2 regions of the Streptomyces sp. NPDC015127 genome follow, and region 2 is predicted to be linked to the other one. Evidence: predicted binding sites of a transcription regulator. Region 2 holds the regulator's gene; the other holds the start of a gene.
The links. The regulator HspR, encoded in region 2, represses chaperone genes until heat shock. The targets are predictions, from matches to a motif close to TTGAGNNNNNNNNNCTCAA.

Region 1 (7,030 bases), on a different contig from region 2:
ATGTGGCTGTCGACGGTGCGGGTGCCGGAGGCGTCCGCCCAGTCCCACACCTCGGCCAGCAGCTGCTCGCGGGAGAGCACCGCGCGGGGGGTGTTCGCCAGGCACACCAGCAGGTCGAACTCCGTGGGTGTCAGATGCACGTCCTCCGCCCGCACGCGCACCCGGCGCTGGGCGTGGTCGATCTCCAGCTCGCCGAGGCGCAGAATGCCGCTACGGGGCGTGACGGCGGCGAGCGCGGCGCGTTCCACGCGGCGCAGCAGTACGTGCACCCGGGCGGCGAGCTCGCGCATCGAGAACGGCTTGGTCATGTAGTCGTCCGCGCCGACACCCAGACCGACGAGCATGTCGGTCTCGTCGTCACGGGCGGTGAGCATCAGCACCGGCACCGGCCGCTGGGCCTGGACCCGGCGGCACACCTCCAGGCCGTCGAAGCCGGGCAGCATCACGTCCAGGACCATCAGATCCGGCTGCCACGCCTCGGCCGCGTCCACGGCCGCGGGGCCGTCGAGGGCCGTCTGGACCAGGAAGCCCTCGGCCCGCAGCCGGGCGGCGATGGCGTCCACGATCGTGGCGTCGTCCTCGACGACCAGCACCCGGCGCTGGGCCCCGGGGGTGGCCGCGACCCCGTTGTGCGTGGTGTGTGTCTGCTCCATCGCCCCGCCCCTGTACCTGTTTCACCGCTAGCTGCACGTGGATCCGGATCGAGGTAGATCCCGTGTGTGTCCCAGCAGCGTAAGGGCATCGACGGGGTCCCGGCTACGCAGGGCGAACAGCGAGGTGGACCACGTCCGGTACGCCTCGGGCAAGGCGGATCTCTTCGGTTCTTACCCCGGTGAATCCGGCATTCCGCAACGCATCCTCGAATGCGGAGGAGGGCTGCGCGGACCACACGGCGAGTACGCCGCCGGGCCTCAACGCCCTTGCGCAGGCGGCGAGTCCGGCCTGGGAGTACAGCTCGCCGTTGTCCTCGGTGACCGTCCAATCGGGCCCGTTGTCGATGTCCAGACACAGTGCGTCGTACCGGTCGTCCGTGGTGCGCAGATGTGTCACGAGGTCCGTGTGAAGGATCACGCAGCGTGGATCGGCGAGGGCCTCGCCGGAGATCGCCGCGAGCGGCCCCGAGCGGTGCCAGTCGATGATCGCCTGCTCGCGCTCGACGACCGCGATCCGTCGCCAGCGCTCTCCGGCGGCGGCGTGCGCCAGGGAGAACCCGACCCCGAGTCCGCCGACGAGCACGCTCGGAGCGGCGTTCCCCGTCTCCAGGGTGTCGTACGCGGCGTCGACCAGCAGCCGCTCGGAACGCCCGTCGGAGGTGTCCATCAGGAAGCACCCGTTGGCGATGATCTCGTGCACGGCCGTGTCCCCCTCTCCGCGTCTGCGCAGCACGACCTCCCCGAAGGGCCCCTCGCGCCGGTCCAGGGTGACGGGGGCGTCGCTGACGGGGAACGGCATCGGGATGACCTCCGGGCGGCCGCGGGGTGACGGGCAGGGATCGACGCCATTTTGTCGGGCCGGCGGGGGGCGGGACAAACCTGTTCCGGAGCGCGGGGGCGTGGTCGGGCGGGGCCGCGGGCCGGGCCGGCGCCCCCGGCGACTCAGTCGGTGGCCTTTGCGTGGAAGAGGCTGACCAGTGGCGCCTGCACCTGCCAGCCCAGCGATTCGTACAGTGCCCGGCCGTCGGGGGTGCCGCCCAGCACGCCGGTCGTCGCGCCCTGCTCCAGCGCGGCGTTCTGGAGCGTGTGCATCACGAGCCTTCCCAGGCCCCGGCGGCGGTGCGCCGGGGCCGTCTCGATCTGGTCGGCGACGGCGGTGTCACCGGTGGGCGCGATCTGGCCGCGGGCGGCGAACGAGCCGTCACCGGCGACCACCAGGAGCCGGGTCACACCGCCGCGCGTCCAGCGCTTGAGCGTGTAGCCGTCCGGTACCGCGGGGGCCGGCATGCGCCGCAGCCGGGTCCGCATCAGCCAGCCGGGTTCGTCGACCTGCCAGTCGGGACCGGTCCAGGCGACGACGTCCTCGGGCTCGGCGAAGACCTTGAGCCACACGGTCGGTGCCGCGACCTCGGCGGCGACCTTGCGCACGGTGGCCTCGTCGTCGGCCGTCAGGACGTGCCGGGTGGCGTGCCCGACCTGGCCCACGTCGACCGTGAACCCCCATGGCCTGACCACGGGGTCGGCCGCGCCCCGGGACACGACCCAGCCGCGGACCCAGGCAGATGTAATGACTGAAGTCAGCATGGGGCTATTACACATGCTGGGCGGTGCAAGCGCCAGGGATTTCGCAAGCGCCAGGGATTCAAGGGGCCGCGTCTCCGGCATGCCCGTGTCGCAGCGCGAGAGGCCGATCGCTCAGAGCGAACAACGCGTGGGGAACATCCGGGGGCTCATGTGCATTGAGTCGGTACAGCTCAACTTGACTGCCTAAGGGGAGATCATGGCTGCCGATGTCACGGCTCACTCACCGCTTACTCTGCCCGTCCTGCCGCTGGACGACGAGGTCGTACTGCCCGGCATGGTCGTGCCGCTCGACCTGTCCGACACCGAAGTACGGGCCGCGGTCGAGGCCGCCCAGGCTGCCGCCCGTCCCTCCGGCAACAAGCCGAAGGTGCTGCTCGTTCCCCGCGTGGACGGCACGTACGCCGCGACCGGTGTGCTCGGCACGGTCGAGCAGGTCGGCCGGCTCTCCGACGGCGACCCCGGCGCGCTCATCCGCGGCGTCGGCCGCGTCCGTATCGGCGCAGGCACCACCGGTCCCGGCGCGGCCCTGTGGATCGAGGGCGCCGTGGTCGAGGAGACCGTTCCCGACCCGCTGCCCGGTGCCGTCACAGAGCTGGTCAAGGAGTACAAGGCACTCGCCACCGACTGGCTGAAGAAGCGCGGGGCCTGGCAGGTCGTCGACCGCGTGCAGCAGATCGAGGGCATCTCGCAGCTCGCCGACAACTCCGGGTACTCGCCGTTCCTGACCACCGCTCAGAAGATCGAGCTGCTGGAGACCACCGACCCGGTGGCCCGGCTCAAGCTCGCCACCCAGCAGCTGCGCGAGCACCTCGCCGAGCAGGACGTCGCCGAGTCCATCGCCAAGGACGTCCAGGAAGGCGTGGACAAGCAGCAGCGCGAGTTCCTGCTCCGCCGCCAGCTGGACGCCGTGCGCAAGGAGCTGCGCGAACTGGGCGGCCGGGAGGGCGAGGACGAGTCCGACGACTACCGCGCCCGCGTCGAGGCCGCCGACCTGCCCGAGAAGGTGCGCGAGGCCGCCCTCAAGGAGGTCGAGAAGCTGGAGCGCGCGAGCGACCAGTCGCCGGAGGGCTCCTGGATCCGCACCTGGCTCGACACCGTTCTCGAACTGCCGTGGAACGAGCGCACCGAGGACGCCTACGACATCCAGGGCGCCAAGGCGATTCTGGACGCCGAGCACGCCGGCCTCAAGGACGTGAAGGAGCGGATCACCGAGTACCTGGCGGTCCGCAAGCGGCGTGCCGAGCGCGGTCTCGGCGTCGTGGGCGGCCGCAGGGGCGGCGCGGTACTGGCCCTCGTCGGCCCGCCCGGCGTCGGCAAGACCTCGCTCGGCGAGTCCGTGGCGCACGCCATGGGCCGCACGTTCGTGCGCGTCGCGCTCGGCGGCGTACGGGACGAGGCGGAGATCCGCGGCCACCGGCGCACCTACGTCGGCGCCCTGCCCGGCCGTATCGTCCGCGCGATCAAGGAGGCCGGTTCCATGAACCCGGTCGTCCTGCTCGACGAGATCGACAAGGTCGGCTCCGACTTCCGCGGCGACCCGGCCGCGGCCCTGCTCGAAGTCCTCGACCCCGCGCAGAACCACACCTTCCGCGACCACTACCTGGAGGTCGAGCTCGACCTCAGCGACGTCGTCTTCCTCGCCACCGCCAACGTGCTGGAGGCCATCCCCGAGGCCCTGCTCGACCGGATGGAGCTCGTCAGACTCGACGGCTACACCGAGGACGAGAAGATCGTCATCGCCCGGGACCACCTCGTGCCGCGCCAGCTGGAGCGGGCGGGTCTGGAGACCGGCGAGGTGACGCTGGACGACTCGGCGCTGCGCAAGCTGGCGGGGGAGTACACCCGCGAGGCGGGCGTACGGAACCTGGAGCGGTCCATCGCGCGGCTGCTGCGCAAGGTGGCGGCCCAGCACGAAGTGGGCGACCGGGAGCTGCCGTTCACGGTCACCGACGATGAGCTGCGCGGGCTCGTCGGACGGCCGCACCACGTGCCCGAGTCCGCCCAGGACCCGGCCGAGCGCCGCACCGCGGTGCCCGGTGTGGCCACCGGACTGGCCGTCACCGGCGCGGGCGGCGACGTCCTGTTCGTCGAGGCGTCGCTCGCCGATCCGGAGACCGGCGCGGCGGGGCTGACGCTGACCGGTCAGCTCGGTGACGTGATGAAGGAGTCCGCGCAGATCGCGCTGAGCTTCCTGCGCTCGCACGGCGCCGAGCTCGAACTGCCGGTCGCCGACCTCAAGGACCGGGGCGTGCACATCCACTTCCCGGCGGGCGCGGTGCCCAAGGACGGGCCGAGCGCGGGCATCACGATGACCACGGCGCTCGCGTCGCTGCTCTCCGGACGCCAGGTGCGCACGGATGTGGCGATGACCGGCGAGGTGTCGCTGACCGGCCGGGTGCTGCCCATCGGCGGCGTGAAGCAGAAGCTGCTGGCGGCGCACCGCGCGGGCATCACGACCGTCGTGATCCCCAAGCGGAACGAGGCCGATCTGGACGACGTGCCGGCCGAGATCCTCGACAAGCTGGAGGTCCGTCCGGTCACGGACGTCCGGCAGGTGCTGGAGCTCGCGCTCTCCCCGGCCGAGCTGGCGGTGACGGCCGCGGCCTGACCGCACGGCCGCGGCGCCCCGCGGCCAGGCCGTACGGCGACGCGGCCGTGCCCGGACCGACGGCGGCAGAGCGGCGTACGGGCCCGGCGGTGGTGATCCACCGCCGGGCCTTTCCCGTTCCCGCCGTCCCGCACAATGGACGGATGACCTCCCTGAAGGCCGACTGCGCGAACTGCTTCGGGCTGTGCTGCGTGGCGCTGCCCTTCACCGCTTCCGCCGACTTCGCCGTGAACAAGGACGCCGGGACGCCGTGCGCCCATCTGCGGACCGACTTCGGCTGCGGCATCCACAGCCGGCTGCGCGCGAGCGGTTTCCCGGGATGCACCGTCTACGACTGCTTCGGCGCCGGCCAGCAGGTCTCGCAGGTCACCTACGGCGGTACGGACTGGCGGCAGGCGCCGGACACCGCGCAGCAGATGTTCCGGGTCTTCCCCGTCGTACGGCAGCTGCACGAACTGCTCTGGTACGTGGACGAGGCTTTGGGACTGGCAGCCGCACGCGAGGTGCACGCGGGACTGCGCCGGCAGAAGGAGACGATCGAGGGGCTGACCCGCCTCGCCCCCGACGCGCTGCTGAAGCTCGACGTCGCAGCCCACCGCCAGGAGGTGAACGCCCTGCTGCTGCGCACCAGCGAACTGGTCCGCGCGGGGGTCGGGCCGAGGAAGAAGGACCGCAGGGGCGCGGACCTGATGGGCGCCCGGCTGCGGGGCGCGGATCTGCGCGGGGTGAGTCTGCGCGGCGCGTATCTCATCGCCGCCGACCTCACCGGCGCCGATCTGCGGCAGGCCGACCTGATCGGTGCCGACCTGCGGGACGCGGACCTGTCGGGCGCGGACCTGACCGGCAGCATCTTCCTCACGCAGCCGCAGGTGAACGCGGCCCGCGGCGACGGCTCCACCCGCCTGCCGCAAGGGCTGACCCGCCCCGCGCACTGGTCGTGACGACCGGCGCGACGGGACGGGTCAGCGGGGAACGGCGGGTGAGGGACAAGGCGGTGACGGGCGAGGTGGGGACTCAGCCGTAGGCCAGCGCCTGGAGGCGGTCGTACGCGCCGTTGAACTTGTTGTGGTCACCGACGATCGGCCCGGACGACGTGTACTGCCACATCGTGTAGTAGCTCCAGCCGGCCGGCAGCGTCCCGGGCGTGGTGTTGTAGCGGGCGATCCACAGCGGGTTGGCGGAGGCGAAGCCGCCGTAGTTGCCGGTGCACTGGGTCCACCAGCTCGTCGCCGTGTAGATGACCGCGTCCCGACCGGTCCGGTACTTGTAGCGGTTCAGGAAGTCGCGGATCCAGGTGACCATCGCGGACTGCGACTTGCCGTAGCAGGCGGCGCCGTACGGGTTCCACTCGATGTCGAGCGCGCCCGGCAGGGTCTTGCCGTCGCGCGACCAGCCGCCGCCGTTGTTGACGAAGTAGTCCGCCTGCGCGGCTCCTGAGGCGGTGTTGGGGGTCGCGAAGTGGTACGAGCCCCGGATCATGCCGATGTTGTAGGAGCCGTTGTACTGCTGCGTGAAGTACGTGTTCTTGTAGTACGTGCCTTCCGTTGCCTTCACGTAGGCCCACTTGACGCCGCTGTTCCACAGGGCTGCCCAGTCGACGTTGCCCTGGTGGCTGGAGACGTCGACGCCTTCCGTCTGGACGGCGCGGGTGTCCGGGGGGAGGCCGCCCTGGCCGTCATGGGCGATCACGCCCATGCCCATGTGCGCGGAGCCCCGCTCGGGCTTGGGATCGGCCGTGGCGGAGCCCGGGGCGACGAGAAGGAGGGAGAGGACTGCGAGGAGAGTGCCGGCCGCGGCGAGTCGCCTGCGGCTGGTCGTTCCGGATCTGTGCACGGGCATAGCGTGCCTCCGAAGACCTCGGTGGGGGGATCTGACGATGTGTCGACATGTCGTGGCGGAGTTTGATGGTGTGGACATGCCATGAATGACGCTACGCACGTAGAACGCCCCGTGGAAGGGGGCCGGGTCGCCGCCGTTGGTCTATGCCTGCGAAATACTTGCCGAGCTGCGGCGACGCGAGCCGCCGGAGGAAACTTTCATCACCGAGAAAGCGTGCGAGGGGTGCTGACGTGCACGAAAGCGGTACGGCGAGTGAGGCCGACCCCAATGACAGAAGTGGTGTGGACCGCGAATTCCTCGCCCTGGAACGCGAGTTGTCGGTCTTCCTGCGCCGCGCCAGGGCCTC
Region 2 (7,030 bases):
CAGGTCGGACCGACCGCTGATCTGCCACAGGCCCGTGATTCCGGGCCGTACGGCGAGACGGGCACGTTCCGGGCCGGTCGGGGCCGCTTCGACGGGGAGCGGGGGCGGGCCGACGAGGGACATCTCGCCGCGCACGACGTTGATCAGCTGCGGCAGCCCGTCCAGGAAGCGGCGGCGCAGCGCACCGCCCACCGGGGTGAGCCGGCCGGCGCGCGTCGTGCGGAACGTGAGCCTGTCGAAGGGGCGGCCGCCCAGGCCCCTGCACGGTGAACGGTGCAGGACCGGGCCCGGCGAGGTCGCGGCGACGGCAGCCGCAGCGGCCAGCAGGACGGGGGACAGCAACAGCAGCAGGACCAGGCCGCCTGCGAGATCGACGACTCGCTTCGCCGGCATGAGCGCCCACCCTTCGTCGCGAATGATGGTTCTTGACCGTTTTTGCGACTATGACTGTGGCAGACGGGCCCGATTCGCACGGTGCGCCACGCGCGCGTCACCAGGCTGCATATAAGCGCCGGATAAAACTTGAGCCGCCTCGACTCAGGTCTGTTGACTCGTTGGAACAGGTGGGGCATCCTTGAGCCAGTTCCACTCAAGTCAGCTGGAGGAATTGAAATGGCACGTGCGGTCGGCATCGACCTGGGCACGACTAACTCCGTCGTCAGCGTTCTGGAGGGCGGCGAGCCCACCGTCATCACCAACGCCGAGGGTGCCAGGACCACGCCGTCCGTCGTCGCCTTCGCGAAGAACGGTGAGGTGCTGGTCGGCGAGGTGGCCAAGCGTCAGGCGGTCACCAACGTCGACAGGACCATCCGGTCCGTCAAGCGCCACATGGGCACGGACTGGAAGATCGAGCTCGACGGGAAGAACTTCAACCCGCAGCAGATGAGCGCGTTCATCCTGCAGAAGCTGAAGCGGGACGCGGAGTCCTACCTGGGTGAGAAGGTCACCGACGCGGTGATCACCGTCCCGGCGTACTTCAACGACTCCGAGCGCCAGGCCACCAAGGAGGCCGGTGAGATCGCCGGTCTGAACGTCCTGCGCATCGTCAACGAGCCCACCGCGGCCGCCCTGGCCTACGGCCTGGACAAGGACGACCAGACGATCCTCGTCTTCGACCTCGGTGGCGGCACCTTCGACGTCTCGCTGCTGGAGATCGGCGACGGCGTCGTCGAGGTGAAGGCCACCAACGGTGACAACCACCTCGGTGGTGACGACTGGGACCAGCGCGTCGTCGACTACCTGGTGAAGCAGTTCGCGGGCGGTCACGGCGTCGACCTGTCCAAGGACAAGATGGCTCTCCAGCGTCTGCGCGAGGCCGCGGAGAAGGCGAAGATCGAGCTGTCGTCCTCGACCGAGACGACGATCAACCTGCCGTACATCACGGCCTCCGCCGAGGGCCCGCTGCACCTGGACGAGAAGCTCACCCGCGCCCAGTTCCAGCAGCTGACGGCCGACCTGCTGGAGCGCTGCAAGACCCCGTTCCACAACGTCATCAAGGACGCCGGCATCCAGCTGTCCGAGATCGACCACGTGGTCCTGGTCGGCGGCTCGACCCGTATGCCCGCCGTCGCCGAGCTCGTCAAGGAGCTCACCGGCGGCAAGGACGCCAACAAGGGTGTGAACCCGGACGAGGTCGTCGCGATCGGCGCCTCGCTCCAGGCCGGTGTCCTCAAGGGTGAGGTCAAGGACGTCCTGCTCCTCGACGTGACCCCGCTGTCCCTCGGTATCGAGACCAAGGGCGGCATCATGACCAAGCTCATCGAGCGCAACACCACGATCCCGACGAAGCGTTCGGAGATCTTCACGACGGCCGAGGACAACCAGCCGTCCGTGCAGATCCAGGTCTACCAGGGCGAGCGCGAGATCGCGGCGTACAACAAGAAGCTCGGCATGTTCGAGCTGACCGGTCTGCCGCCGGCCCCGCGCGGTGTCCCGCAGATCGAGGTCTCGTTCGACATCGACGCCAACGGCATCATGCACGTGACCGCGAAGGACCTGGGCACGGGCAAGGAGCAGAAGATGACCGTCACCGGCGGCTCCTCGCTGCCGAAGGACGAGGTCGACCGCATGCGCCAGGAGGCCGAGCAGTACGCGGACGAGGACCACCGCCGCCGCGAGGCCGCCGAGACCCGCAACCAGGGCGAGCAGCTCGTCTACCAGACGGAGAAGTTCCTCAAGGACAACGAGGACAAGGTTCCCGCCGAGGTGAAGACCGAGGTCGAGACCGCCGTCGGCGAGCTGAAGGAGAAGCTCAAGGGCGAGGACACGGCCGAGATCCGCACCGCGACCGAGAAGGTCGCCGCGGTCAGCCAGAAGCTCGGCCAGGCGCTGTACGCGAACGCCGCCCCCGAGGGCGCGGCCGCGGGTGCCGGTGCCGGTGAGGCCAAGGCCGACGACGACGTCGTCGACGCCGAGATCGTGGACGACGAGAAGGACGCCAAGGGTGGTGCCGCATGACGGAGGAGACCCCGGGCTTCGACGAGAAGCCCGACGTCCCCTCCGGCGCCACCCCTGAGGACGCCGCTGAGACCGCCGAGTCCTCCGAGAAGGAGGGCTCGGCGGCCCCGGCAGGGGACGAAGCGAAGATCGCCGGCCTGACCGCGCAGCTGGACCAGGTCCGCACCGCGCTCAACGAGCGCACGGGCGACCTCCAGCGGCTCCAGGCCGAGTACCAGAACTACCGCCGCCGCGTGGAGCGCGACAGGATCACGGTCAAGGAGATCGCCACGGCGACGCTTCTGACCGAGCTGCTGCCCGTGCTCGACGACATCGGCCGCGCGAGGGAGCACGGGGAGCTGGTGGGCGGGTTCAAGTCCGTCGCCGAGTCCCTGGAGACCGCCGCGGCCAAGATGGGTCTGCAGCAGTTCGGCAAGGAGGGCGAGCCCTTCGACCCGACCGTGCACGAGGCCCTGATGCACTCGTACGCGCCCGACGTCACGGAGACGACGTGCGTCGCGGTCCTCCAGCCGGGGTACCGCATCGGCGAGCGCACGATCCGCCCCGCGCGGGTCGCGGTGGCCGAGCCCCAGCCGGGCGCGGCGCCGGCGGCGGCAAAGGAAGAGAAGCCGGCCGACGAGGAGAGCGGTGGCCCGGAGGAGGGTGCGTGATCTGGCGCCGCGTGGATGAGGGGCCGGGAGTCGCGAGCCCACGCGGAGCCGGGGCACGAACCCTGCGGGCTGACGCAGGAAACGTCCGGGAGGAGGGACGTCGATGAGCACGAAGGACTTCGTCGAGAAGGACTACTACAAGGTTCTCGGCGTCCCCAAGGACGCCACCGAGGCCGAGATCAAGAAGGCGTACCGGAAGCTCGCCCGCGAGAACCACCCGGACGCCAACAAGGGCGACGTCAAGGCCGAGGAGCGCTTCAAGGAGATCTCCGAGGCGAACGACATCCTCGGCGACCCCAAGCGGCGCAAGGAGTACGACGAGGCCCGCGCCCTCTTCGGCAACGGCGGCTTCCGGCCCGGTCCCGGCGCCGGCGGCACCTTCAACTTCGACCTGGGCGACCTCTTCGGTGGCGCCCCGGGCGGGGGCCAGAGCGGCGCCGGCGGTTTCGGCGGCGGCCTGGGCGACGTGTTCGGCGGCCTGTTCAACCGGGGCGCCGGCGCGGGCACCCGCACCCAGCCGCGCCGCGGCCAGGACATCGAGTCCGAGGTGACGCTCAGCTTCACCGAGGCGGTCGACGGGGCCACGGTCCCGCTGCGGATGTCCAGCCAGGCGCCCTGCAAGGCCTGCTCGGGCACCGGCGACAAGAACGGCACGCCCCGGGTGTGCCCGACCTGCGTCGGCACCGGCCAGGTCTCGCGCGGCGGCAGCGGATCCTTCTCGCTGACCGACCCGTGCGTGGACTGCAAGGGGCGCGGTCTGATCGCCGAGACGCCCTGCGACGTCTGCAAGGGCAGCGGACGCGCCCGCTCCTCGCGCACCATGCAGGTGCGCATCCCGGCGGGGGTGTCCGACGGGCAGCGCATCCGGCTGCGCGGCAAGGGCGCGCCCGGCGAGCGCGGTGGACCGGCCGGCGACCTGTACGTCGTGGTCCATGTCGACGCCCACCCGGTCTTCGGCCGCAGGGACGACAACCTGACCGTCACCGTGCCCGTCACCTACGCGGAGGCGGCGCTCGGCGGCGAGGTGAAGGTGCCCACCCTCGGCGGCCCCGCGGTCACGCTGAAGCTCCCCGCGGGCACGCCCAACGGCCGCACGATGCGCGCCCGCGGCAAGGGTGCCGTCCGCAAGGACGGCACGCGCGGGGACCTGCTGGTCACCATCGAGGTGGCCGTGCCGACCGAGCTCAGCGACAAGGCGAAGGAAGCGCTGGAGGCCTACCGCGAAGCCACCGCGGAGGAGGACCCGCGGGCCGAGCTGTTCCAGGCCGCGAAGGGAGCATGACATGGAGGGCCGTCCGGGACGCAGTCGCAGCCCCTACGAACTGACCGACGAGTCGCCGGTGTACGTCATCTCGGTGGCCGCGCAGCTGTCGGGCCTGCACCCGCAGACCCTGCGGCAGTACGACCGCCTGGGCCTCGTCTCCCCCGACCGCACGGCCGGACGGGGCCGGCGCTACTCGGCCCGCGACATCGAACTGCTGCGCACCGTCCAGCAGTTGTCGCAGGACGAGGGCATCAACCTGGCCGGGATCAAGCGCATCATCGAGCTGGAGAACCAGGTCGCGGCGCTCCAGGCCCGTGTCGCCGAGCTGTCGGCGGCCGTGGAGGGCGCTGCGGCGGCGATGCAGCAGCGTGAGGCGCAGGTCCATGCCTCCTACCGGCGCGACCTCGTGCCGTACCAGGACGTGCAGCAGACGAGTGCGCTGGTGGTGTGGCGTCCCAAGCGGCCCGACCAGGGCGGCAGATCGTCCTGATCCATGTGCGTGAGGGCCGGGGAGCGTGTGCTCTCCGGCCCTTTCGTGTGTCCGGGGCCACGGCGGCGGCGCGGCAGGAAGGTGCCGGGCCCCGGGCAGGAAGCTGACATACCGTCAGCCGATTGCCGGTAGAGCCGCCCGGCGTCGGCCGGCCGCGCCAGCAGGGTTCCGGTGTGCCTAGGTGAGGGAGCCGATCTCGACGTACGCGTCCGGGGCGTGGCCGTGTTCGGCCCGTACGGGGCCGGTGATCGCGCACACCGGCATGGGGCGCAGCAACCGCCTCATCCGCCGGTCCACTTCCGCAGCAGCGCCAGACGCTCGGACGGCTTCGGAGTCGTGCCGCCGGCGACCCTGCCCCGCGCAGTGACAGTCCGGGGGGATGCGGCGCCGTCGACGAACCGGGCGAGCAGGTCCTGGGAGAGGGCGGACTCCCCCTCGCCGTACGCACCGGCGGCCGCCGAATGGACGGCCAACCCCTCGGCGCCCTCGGCGGTTTCGAGCCGCAGGAGCATCTCCGGCGATTCGCCGGTGCCGCCCAGAGCCGGCGTGAGCACGGTCTCCACGGCCAGCGCCAGCCGCCGGCGGGAGTCTCCGGGTCCGCGGAGGCGAGCGGGCCCGGTCCGGTGAGGTTCGGCACTCTCAGCACACACAGCCGGGCGCACGCTCGCGCCCACCTCGTGCCGATCCAGTCCCAGCAGTGTGTGGATCTCGTCGTCGGAGGTGTCCAGGTTCCTCAGGAAGTCCCGGTACACGGCCTCTTCCGGGACGGAGAGTCCCAGCCCGGACATGTCTGATCCCATTGCGTCACCCCCGGTCGTCCGCCGCCCCGACCAACCCCTGCGCACGCCGGGCAGGATTCTCGGTCCCGCCCTGGCACAAGGCCGCTCCGGCCGGTGACCTGGAGTCTAACCAGGCGCTGTTGCGGGGGAGTTCGGTGTGCGGTGTCGGCGACGCCTGTGCACAGCTCCGCTTCGTGCAGTGCAACAACATGACTGTGGCGGCTGCGTCGTGGTTGGGCGAGAGTCGACGACGCGGCGGCGGGAGACGCGATGGGCGCCGGCCTACGGAGCCCAGACCGGTGGGAGAACAAGCCTTCACCGCGTCCGCATGTTCAGTGACTCGAACAACAGGGGAGGATTCATGTCCATCGGCAGAACTGCAGCCAAGATCCTGGTGGGTGGCGCGGCCGTGCTCGCGCTGTCAGGGGCCGGCCAGGCTTACGCCGGAGCCGGGGAGAACCTGGACTCGTCGGTCTACGGAGCGTCGGCCTGGAGCCACGGCACCAACGGCCAGGTGGCCGTCAAGGACACCGCGCGAGACAGCCACTCCGTCTACACCCTGTACGACCGGCGATACAACACCGGCCTGCGCCTCGACAACTCCAAGGGCTACAGCTACACCGTCTACAGCGGCATGGACGAGATCAACTACGTCCGCAAGGTGACCGCCTGCGTCAACGTTCAGCTCAGCCCGGACCGCTGTGGCCCTGACGACCGACCCGGTGACGGTATCTAGGAGACAGTGATGCGGTGGGGCGTTCCGGAACGCCCCACCGCTTTCCGTGTTTTCGGGCACATGCAGTGAGGACAGGACGAGTGGGGACAGAACACGGTGCCGCAGGGAACGCGCGGCAGGTACTTGAGATCGCGGGACTACGGCATGCGATCGGTGAGCGGCTGCTGTTCGATGGTCTTGCCCTGTCGTTGCGGGCAGGCGAGTCGATCGCCGTGACCGGGCCTTCCGGCTCCGGAAAGAGCACGCTGCTGTCGTGCGTGCTCGGCCTGATCAGACCGGACAGCGGATCGGTCACAGTGACCGGTACCGAGATCGCCGGCCTGCGGAACGCCCGGCTGGCCCAATTGCGTGCGCAGTCGATCGGCATGGTCTTCCAGTTCGGTGAACTCCTCCCGGAACTGAGCCCGCTGGACAACGTCGTTCTCGCGGCCCTGCTGTCTCGTCGCAGCCGTCGCGATGTGCGGGAGCGGGCACAGAGGCTCCTCGACGAGCTCGGGGTGCCGCAGGCGGCGACGAGTCAGGAACTGTCCGGCGGGGAGCGGCAGCGTACGGCAGTGGCACGCGCCCTGATCAACGAGCCGGCTCTCCTGCTGGCCGACGAGCCGACGGGTGCACTGGACGCCGAGACCCGTGACAAGACCGCCGAGATGCTGT

Region 1: a site for HspR is predicted at 2,393-2,411, ahead of lon (endopeptidase La). Genes of this name have one in related genera too.

Annotation. Positions count from the first base shown of each region.
Region 1 covers NZ_JBIBVE010000008.1:277,958-284,987, reverse strand. The annotation lists gene ACF08N_RS18220 (response regulator transcription factor) at 1-653, opposite strand, end outside; gene ACF08N_RS18215 (spermidine synthase) at 757-1,452, opposite strand; gene ACF08N_RS18210 (GNAT family N-acetyltransferase) at 1,596-2,237, opposite strand; gene lon (endopeptidase La) at 2,434-4,845, shown strand; gene ACF08N_RS18200 (pentapeptide repeat-containing protein) at 4,989-5,786, shown strand; gene ACF08N_RS18195 (lysozyme) at 5,860-6,684, opposite strand; gene ACF08N_RS18190 (MarR family winged helix-turn-helix transcriptional regulator) at 6,915-7,030, shown strand, end outside.
Region 2 covers NZ_JBIBVE010000009.1:306,676-313,705, reverse strand. The annotation lists gene ACF08N_RS20055 (sugar transferase) at 1-393, opposite strand, end outside; gene dnaK (molecular chaperone DnaK) at 613-2,457, shown strand; gene grpE (nucleotide exchange factor GrpE) at 2,454-3,107, shown strand; gene dnaJ (molecular chaperone DnaJ) at 3,211-4,389, shown strand; gene ACF08N_RS20035 (heat shock protein transcriptional repressor HspR) at 4,391-4,861, shown strand; gene ACF08N_RS20030 (hypothetical protein) at 5,143-5,649, opposite strand; gene ACF08N_RS20025 (hypothetical protein) at 6,002-6,376, shown strand; gene ACF08N_RS20020 (ABC transporter ATP-binding protein) at 6,457-7,030, shown strand, end outside.